DNA from 2 places in the Caballeronia sp. DA-9 genome. Region 1 is predicted to be linked to the other one. Evidence: predicted binding sites of a transcription regulator. Region 1 holds the regulator's gene; the other holds the start of a gene.
What was found. The regulator LexA, encoded in region 1, represses DNA repair genes until DNA is damaged. The targets are predictions, from matches to a motif close to ACTGTATNNNNATACAGT.

Region 1 (3,413 bases):
GCCGCCGGACGTCTTGGGGTTCGGCGTCACAATCGATACACCCGGCTTGACCAGATCCGGCCAGTCCTTGATCTGCTTCGGGTTGCCCTTGCGCACGAGGAAGACGATCGTCGACGTGTACGGCGACGCATTGTCCGGGAGGCGTTTTTGCCAGTCCTGCGCCACGATGCCCTTCGCCGACAACGCATCGATGTCGTAAGCAAGCGCCAGCGTCACCACATCGGCTTGCAAGCCATCCAGAACGGCGCGCGCCTGACCGCCCGAGCCGCCGTGCGACTGCTTGAACGTGACGGTTTCGCCAGTCTCGGCTTTCCATTTCTTGCCGAAAGCCTGATTGAAGTCCTGATACAGCTCACGCGTCGGGTCGTACGACACGTTGAGAAACGAGGTATCGGCGTGCGCCTGCGCGATCATCCCTACCCCCGACGCGGCCCCGATAACCGCTGTCGCCAGCAGTTTCCTTGCACGCGCGCCCCATCCCGAATTCCGACTCAGCATTCCCCGTTCTCCGTCTTATGGTGTTTGATGGGCTGAGTCTATCGACGGGCTTTCATTATTAAAAATAATTGTTCCTCATTCTTTTAGATCGAAAAGTGCTAATGAAGGCTGGAAGCGGCGTTGCGACCAATAAATGGCTGTTGAAGCGCCGCATTTTGGGCTGTCGTGTGGTGCAAACGACGTCGAACTTAAAGTAAAGCTTGAAAAGCGGCGAATACTGTATAAAACTACAGGCATCTGTTCATCCATACAGTGGATCGCGGACCAGACAAGGGGCTAAAGCACGTGACCAAAATGAGCAAACTGACTGCGCGGCAGCAAGAGGTGTTTGAACTGATCCAGCGCGCTATCGAGCGGACGGGATTTCCGCCCACGCGCGCCGAGATTGCCGCGGAACTTGGCTTCAGTTCGGCCAATTCCGCCGAGGAACATCTTCGTGCACTGGCTCGTAAAGGAGTGATCGAGCTGGCCGCCGGATCGTCACGCGGTATCCGCTTGCTGAACCAGGCAGGTCCCGACGACGGACCGCATCAATTCACGTTGCCGCATGCCAGTATCATGCAATTGTCATTGCCGCTGGTCGGGCGCGTGGCTGCGGGCAGCCCGATCCTTGCGCAGGAACATATCTCGCAGCATTTCGCCTGTGATCCGGCCTTGTTCTCCAGCAAGCCCGACTATCTGCTGAAGGTTCGCGGACTTTCCATGCGAGACGCAGGCATCTTCGACGGCGACCTTCTCGCGGTGCAAAAGAAGAACGAAGCCAAGGATGGCCAGATCGTTGTCGCGCGCCTTGGCGACGACGTAACGGTGAAACGCTGGAAGCGCCGTCCTGACGGGGTTGAACTGATCGCCGAAAATCCTGACTACGAAAATATCTTCGTGGCTTCGGGCAGCGACGAATTCGCACTTGAAGGTATTGCTGTAGGACTGATTCGATCCGGCGAACTCTGACGCGCGCCGGATGCTGTTGAATTAACGACGGCGTTTGGTTTTGTTCGGTTCTTTCGTTCAAGACGCTGTTTTCTGAATCTGCGTGGCGGCAACGGGTGCTCCTGCTTCCGGCCGCGCCACAGTCGAATTTCCGGTTTTGTAAAGCGTGACGGACATCGCATTCGCGATTGACCGGCGCGCACCCTATTGTTCACGGAGAAACATCATGGAACGATTTGCCCGTCTGTTTTCTGTCGCGTTTTTATCGGCTGCGTCAGCTTCTTTTGCGCCCGCAGCGCGCTCACCACTTTCGTTCAGGCAATTCCGGGAGTTCGGCCGCTTTCGGCATTTGCGCGCGCTGATTTCCTGCAAGACGCGCAAGGACACCCATACGCCAGACCTCTTCGACGAACCGCCCGTCCTGCCGTCGCGGCAGCCAGCGTTCGCGCGTGTGTCGCTGAATGCTTCCGTGCATGCGCAGGCTGAGCGGCGTGCACCGGTACGCGTTTATCGCGGTGAATCGCGCGTCATCATGGTTGGAAATATTGAAGCGGTGTCGCGCATGATCGACCGCTGCGTCGACGAAGAACGTGCGGGTGTCGAAGGTGGCTTGCTTGCATGAACCTTCGGGTCGTTTTTTTGCCAATGAGTTTGAGGGATCGATTTCGTGGCGGCGCGGTCAACTAACAGTGGTTGGACTTCTCGCGCCCGGAAATTCGCGGTTCGCTCATCCAGTTATTCAGCTCATTTGCACGAAGGCGCCCTGACGTATGTCTCGTACGAGCAAGTCGGTTTTAACTGCATTGATTGTGGTTGCGGTCATCGCGGCGCTCGGGATGTTCTACGCGTCCCCGTATATCGCGCTCGACAGGATCAAACGCGCCGCCGACGCTCGCGACGCCGCGACGGTGAATGCATACGTGGACTTCCCGCTGTTGCGTGAGAGCCTGAAGGACCAGGTCGGTCAACTGATTACGCGAAAGATCGATGTGCAAAAAAGCGGCAATCCGCTGGCGCTACTTGGTGCAATGATCGGCGCGGCGTTGATTGGCCCGCTCGTGGATTCGTATGCAACGCCGGATGGCGTAGCGGCGATTTTAAATGGCATGCCGCCGCGAGGCGAGCCCGGCGAGAAACCACCGGCTCCGTCTTCGAGCGATCCCACGGCTGCTGGAACACCGCCAGCCTCGCCACAACCGCCGCCCGTGACGAGCACGCCTGCCCAACCCGCGCCCAAACAGCCGCCTCGGACTACTGCTGGCTACAGGAGTTTCGATACCTTCGCGGTCAACTACCAGCATGGCGCCGGAGACGCGCGCTACTCGGCCATTCTCAAACGATACGGCCTGTTCTCGTGGAAACTGGTGGGTATCGAGTTGAACGGGTGAACCGGGCAGGTTCGTCGTCAAGCATTCACTTCCGCCTTCGCAGGCACTGCGGCATGCGCCGCGTCCTCCTGCTCGGCCGTTGATCCGACCGGCGACACGGCCACCAAAATGCTGCACGACACACGGTCCATCAGCGGTGTGTTACCCGCGCCCATCCACCACCGTGCAAGGCCCGTGCGGCAACGGTGTCCGACCACCACCAGATCCACCTGCAGGCTTTGCGCCAATCCGGCGATTTCATCGATAGGATGACCGAACGCAAAATGACCCTGCGCGCTCACGCCGCGCTCCGTCAGCCACTCCACGCCTTCGCGCAAGATATCCCGTGCGGCGTCTTCGAAGCGCCCGCAGGCCATGTCCGTAAGCAGGCCTGCGCTTTGTGCAATGCTGGAACGCATATCCACAACGGCCAGCAGATGCGTTTCGGCCTTCAGCTCGAGCGCAAGATTCGCGCCGTCACGCAGCGCCTTTCGTCCTTCACGAGAGCCGTCGTAGCACAGCAGGATTTTTCGGTAGCTCGCCATGGTGGTTCTCCGCGCTGCTCGTGGCAGCAAAGGGCATCGAAAAAACAGTCGTCAACGTGTTGCGTGTTCTGCC
Region 2 (3,413 bases), on a different replicon from region 1:
AGCCAACACGCTTTTGCCAAGATTCGAAGCGATTACGTCTATGTCGTGGCCTTCGTCGAGCTGCTGCATGAGAGCCCGCTGTGCCTTTGTAGGGTTGGGCATTCATTCCTCGTTCTGTTTTGATCAAGCATGTCAGTGGTTAGAATATCGCCAAGACGTGCAAGTCAAGTCCGCTGGAGTTCTGATGAGCATTCAACTAAGCAACCGGTGCAGGACATCTCTCTACCGAGTCATTTTCGGAAAACCGAAGAGTAGCGATGAAAGCGTTGTCTTTTTGATGGCCGGAGGCAGGGAAGCGGCGAACCGACGTGCGATAAGAACGCTCGCGGTGCTGTTCGACATGCCAGAAGCGGACGTCTATCTATACAACCTCGCATCGTTTGCCGATTTGGTCGGCTCGGGTGTGAGCGACGACGAAGACGTGCGAGTTTTCGAAACCGGCTGGAAAGGGGCGGAAGTGAGCGCATGGGTCGAACATCCTCTGTTTCTCACAGACGACACATCGCTTCTCTGGAAGTGGACCGAGCTATGCGCTGATATCGCTAAAACGAAGGCGCTGGACGCTATCAAGCGAGCGAACCGGTGATCGCCCGAAACCAACCCATGTCGCACGGCGCGAAGGTTTTAGCTTGTTCGTCCTGGTGAGAAACGCCAACGCCTGCGCACCTCGTTATAGACGACGGATCAAAGCTTATAGTCCAAGCGGTTGCTGATTGAGCGCCAAGCTGAGTGATTCGTTTTGTGCAGGCGATAACGTGTTGGCCAAGACGGTTTCTTCGCGGTTATAGATCATTGCACCGTAAATGTCGGCAAGCACGCGTGCGCGTGGGCAGAGTGCTGCATCCTCACCCGACGCTTGATGCTCACGCCAGTAGTTGATCGCATCTTCAATCTGTCCAATGGTGTAGGTATTCATGGCGATTACTTATAAAAGGACGTTCGATATTAGGTTAGGGAGCCGAAACGTCGGCTGGCGTAACGATGGGGGACGTGCCCGCCTCCCTGACCAAAAATTCCCGCGATCTTCGTCCAAACGGGCTGACCAACGAGGGCGCCGGATCCACTGGCAGGACGAAACTTCCGTTGCCGATAGGCCCCTTGCGTTTGATCACTTCGACCGCGACGCCGTTTTCGGCTGGCCGTAGCGCGAGCCGTAGCGATGCCGGAGAGCTATCTTGTGCACTCGCGAGCGGCCTCATCAGCACAAACAACGTTTCATTTGACTGCGCCGCAAGAATTAAGCGACGTAGTGACTCACCTCGGATGTGTTGTTGCCAGAAAAGCACCGCACCAAAGCTGCCGGCCTTCAGAATTTGTTCAGCGGACCACAGGGCGTCCGCTGTTTTCTTCGGCGTGATCCACACAAGCTTCGATGAATCAATTCCCATATACATAAACGCTTGTATATTCGGCACCTGAGGAGGCTGGATCAGTGCAATCGGTTTACCTGCCAACGACGCCAACGCGGGTCGTAAGATGCGCATTTCGCCAATACCCGACTGAGCGGTCAGGACCTCAACTAACGTACTGACGGGCCAGCCGCCGCCTGGGAGTTCTGCCGACAGCGCCTCGTAGCCGGTGTCGATGACCCTCCCCGCAGGGCGAGCGAGTTGGGATCCTCTCCACAAGGATGGGTGGATCTTTTCGAAATCCGGAAGCGCCGACATAGTCATACCTGTGTTTTTATACAGTATAGTACGTCCGTCGAAACATGGTGCGGGGCGTCCGGTGAAACATCAGCTTTCCGTTATCGAATTCGGCACAGCCAGCGCCAAGCTGCTCGCAGACGTTGGCACATCGCGCGCGTATCACTGCAGCTTTAAAATCTTTAAAAGATGGCGCCACGTATTCCATGCTCACCCACTTCGGGTTTCTCAGAATTAGAGCGTTGGCGGCTCTTTCTTAATCGTAAAGTCTGCCCGTATCGATATGGCGAAGTTGAAGCCAACGGGATAAGAGAGATAGGTCGATCACGGTCGCCTGATTGGCGTAGACCAAATTGATATTGTCACCGTTGCGGCAATAAAATTGTCAACTCGCAAACAAACCGCGGCCTCGTCCCTTGTCCCTCGGCTGTCGCTTTGTATAGGGCAAGGTCAGCCTTTTTGGAGGTCATCGGGTTTCTTTGCATCCGACGGCGCGAGGCGCAGCCCGAGACTTACTCCGATACTCAAAAATGGTTATGGGTGAGGGTGTGTGGCAAAATTTGTTTGCCCACCAAGGAAATCTATGTCCGACGTCGTATCGAACCTTGCATCACAGCCTGACAGCGCCTGCGCTTCCGAGCCTATCCATATCCCAGGGGGTATTCAGCCCCACGGTGTTCTTTTCGCGATCGATGAGGGTGATCGCGTTTTGCAGGTGAGCGAGAGCGTTGAAGCGATACTGGGGATTTGCGCCGAGGCTGCACTTGATCGCCCCCTCAGCGAAATAGTGGGGGCTTCCGCTGCCTCGATGGTCCGCGTGGCAGTCCACGAGCGATCGATTGACGGCGCTCCGCTTTATGTCGGGGCAATTGACAGGTTGGGCGACAATGTCCTTTCGGGCGGTCCATTTGCGATGGTTGTTCACCGTCACAACGGCGCTACTATTGTGGAACTCGAACCCGCGCGCGGCACGGTCGATGTATTTGCCTCGATGTATCCGTTGGTGCGCAACTTCGTGAACGACTTGCAGCAACAGCGCTCAGTCGATCAGTTGTGCAAGCTTGCGGCCAATGAGATTCAACGCATCACGGGCTTTGGTCGAACACTCGTGTATCGCTTTGACGAACAGGGACATGGGCACGTACTCGCTGAAGCTTTGGAGCCCGGATATACGTCTTATCTCGGGCAGCGTTTTCCCGCATCGGATATCCCGTCCCAGGCGCGCGAGCTGTACCGGCTTAATCGAATCCGGCTGATCGCGGATGCGAACTATACGCCCGCGCGCCTCGTGCCGGCCGCACACCCGGTAAGCGGCAGACCGACCGATCTGACTTACGCGTCGCTGCGCAGCGTCTCGCCCGTTCACGTGCAATACATGAAGAACATGGGCACGCTTGCTTCGATGTCCATGTCGATCGTAGTGGGTGACCGTTTATGGGGGCTTATCTCGTGCCACCATGCCACGCCACGGCTGCCCCACTTTGAAGTGCGCACCGCCTGTGAGCATATCGCGCAGATTTTGTCGTTGCAGGTGGAGGCGCGAGAAACGCAGGCGGAGTCTCTATATCGACTGGAACTTCGCCAAACCTTAACCCGCTTGCTCGCGACCATGGCCGACCGGGACAGCTTTATTGAGGGGCTGGTGCAGGACTCCGGCGACCTGCTAGGCTTCACCGCGTCGTCGGGCGCGGCGATCGTATTCGAAGGGCAGATGCGCCTGGTCGGTTCGACCCCAACGCAGGAACAGGTCGAGGCTCTCGTTAGCTG

Region 2: the regulator LexA is predicted to act here: its motif matches at 1,675-1,692, upstream of imuA (translesion DNA synthesis-associated protein ImuA).

What each region holds. Positions count from the first base shown of each region.
Region 1 is NZ_CP195133.1:1,659,750-1,663,162, reverse strand. It holds gene ACRWA7_RS23920 (sulfate ABC transporter substrate-binding protein) at 1-498, opposite strand, end outside; gene lexA (transcriptional repressor LexA) at 793-1,449, shown strand; gene ACRWA7_RS23910 (hypothetical protein) at 1,655-2,050, shown strand; gene ACRWA7_RS23905 (DUF2939 domain-containing protein) at 2,199-2,816, shown strand; gene ACRWA7_RS23900 (universal stress protein) at 2,834-3,340, opposite strand.
Region 2 is NZ_CP195131.1:1,348,476-1,351,888, reverse strand. It holds gene ACRWA7_RS06045 (hypothetical protein) at 68-586, shown strand; gene ACRWA7_RS06040 (DUF3717 domain-containing protein) at 692-916, opposite strand; gene imuA (translesion DNA synthesis-associated protein ImuA) at 951-1,667, opposite strand; gene ACRWA7_RS06030 (ATP-binding protein) at 2,230-3,413, shown strand, end outside.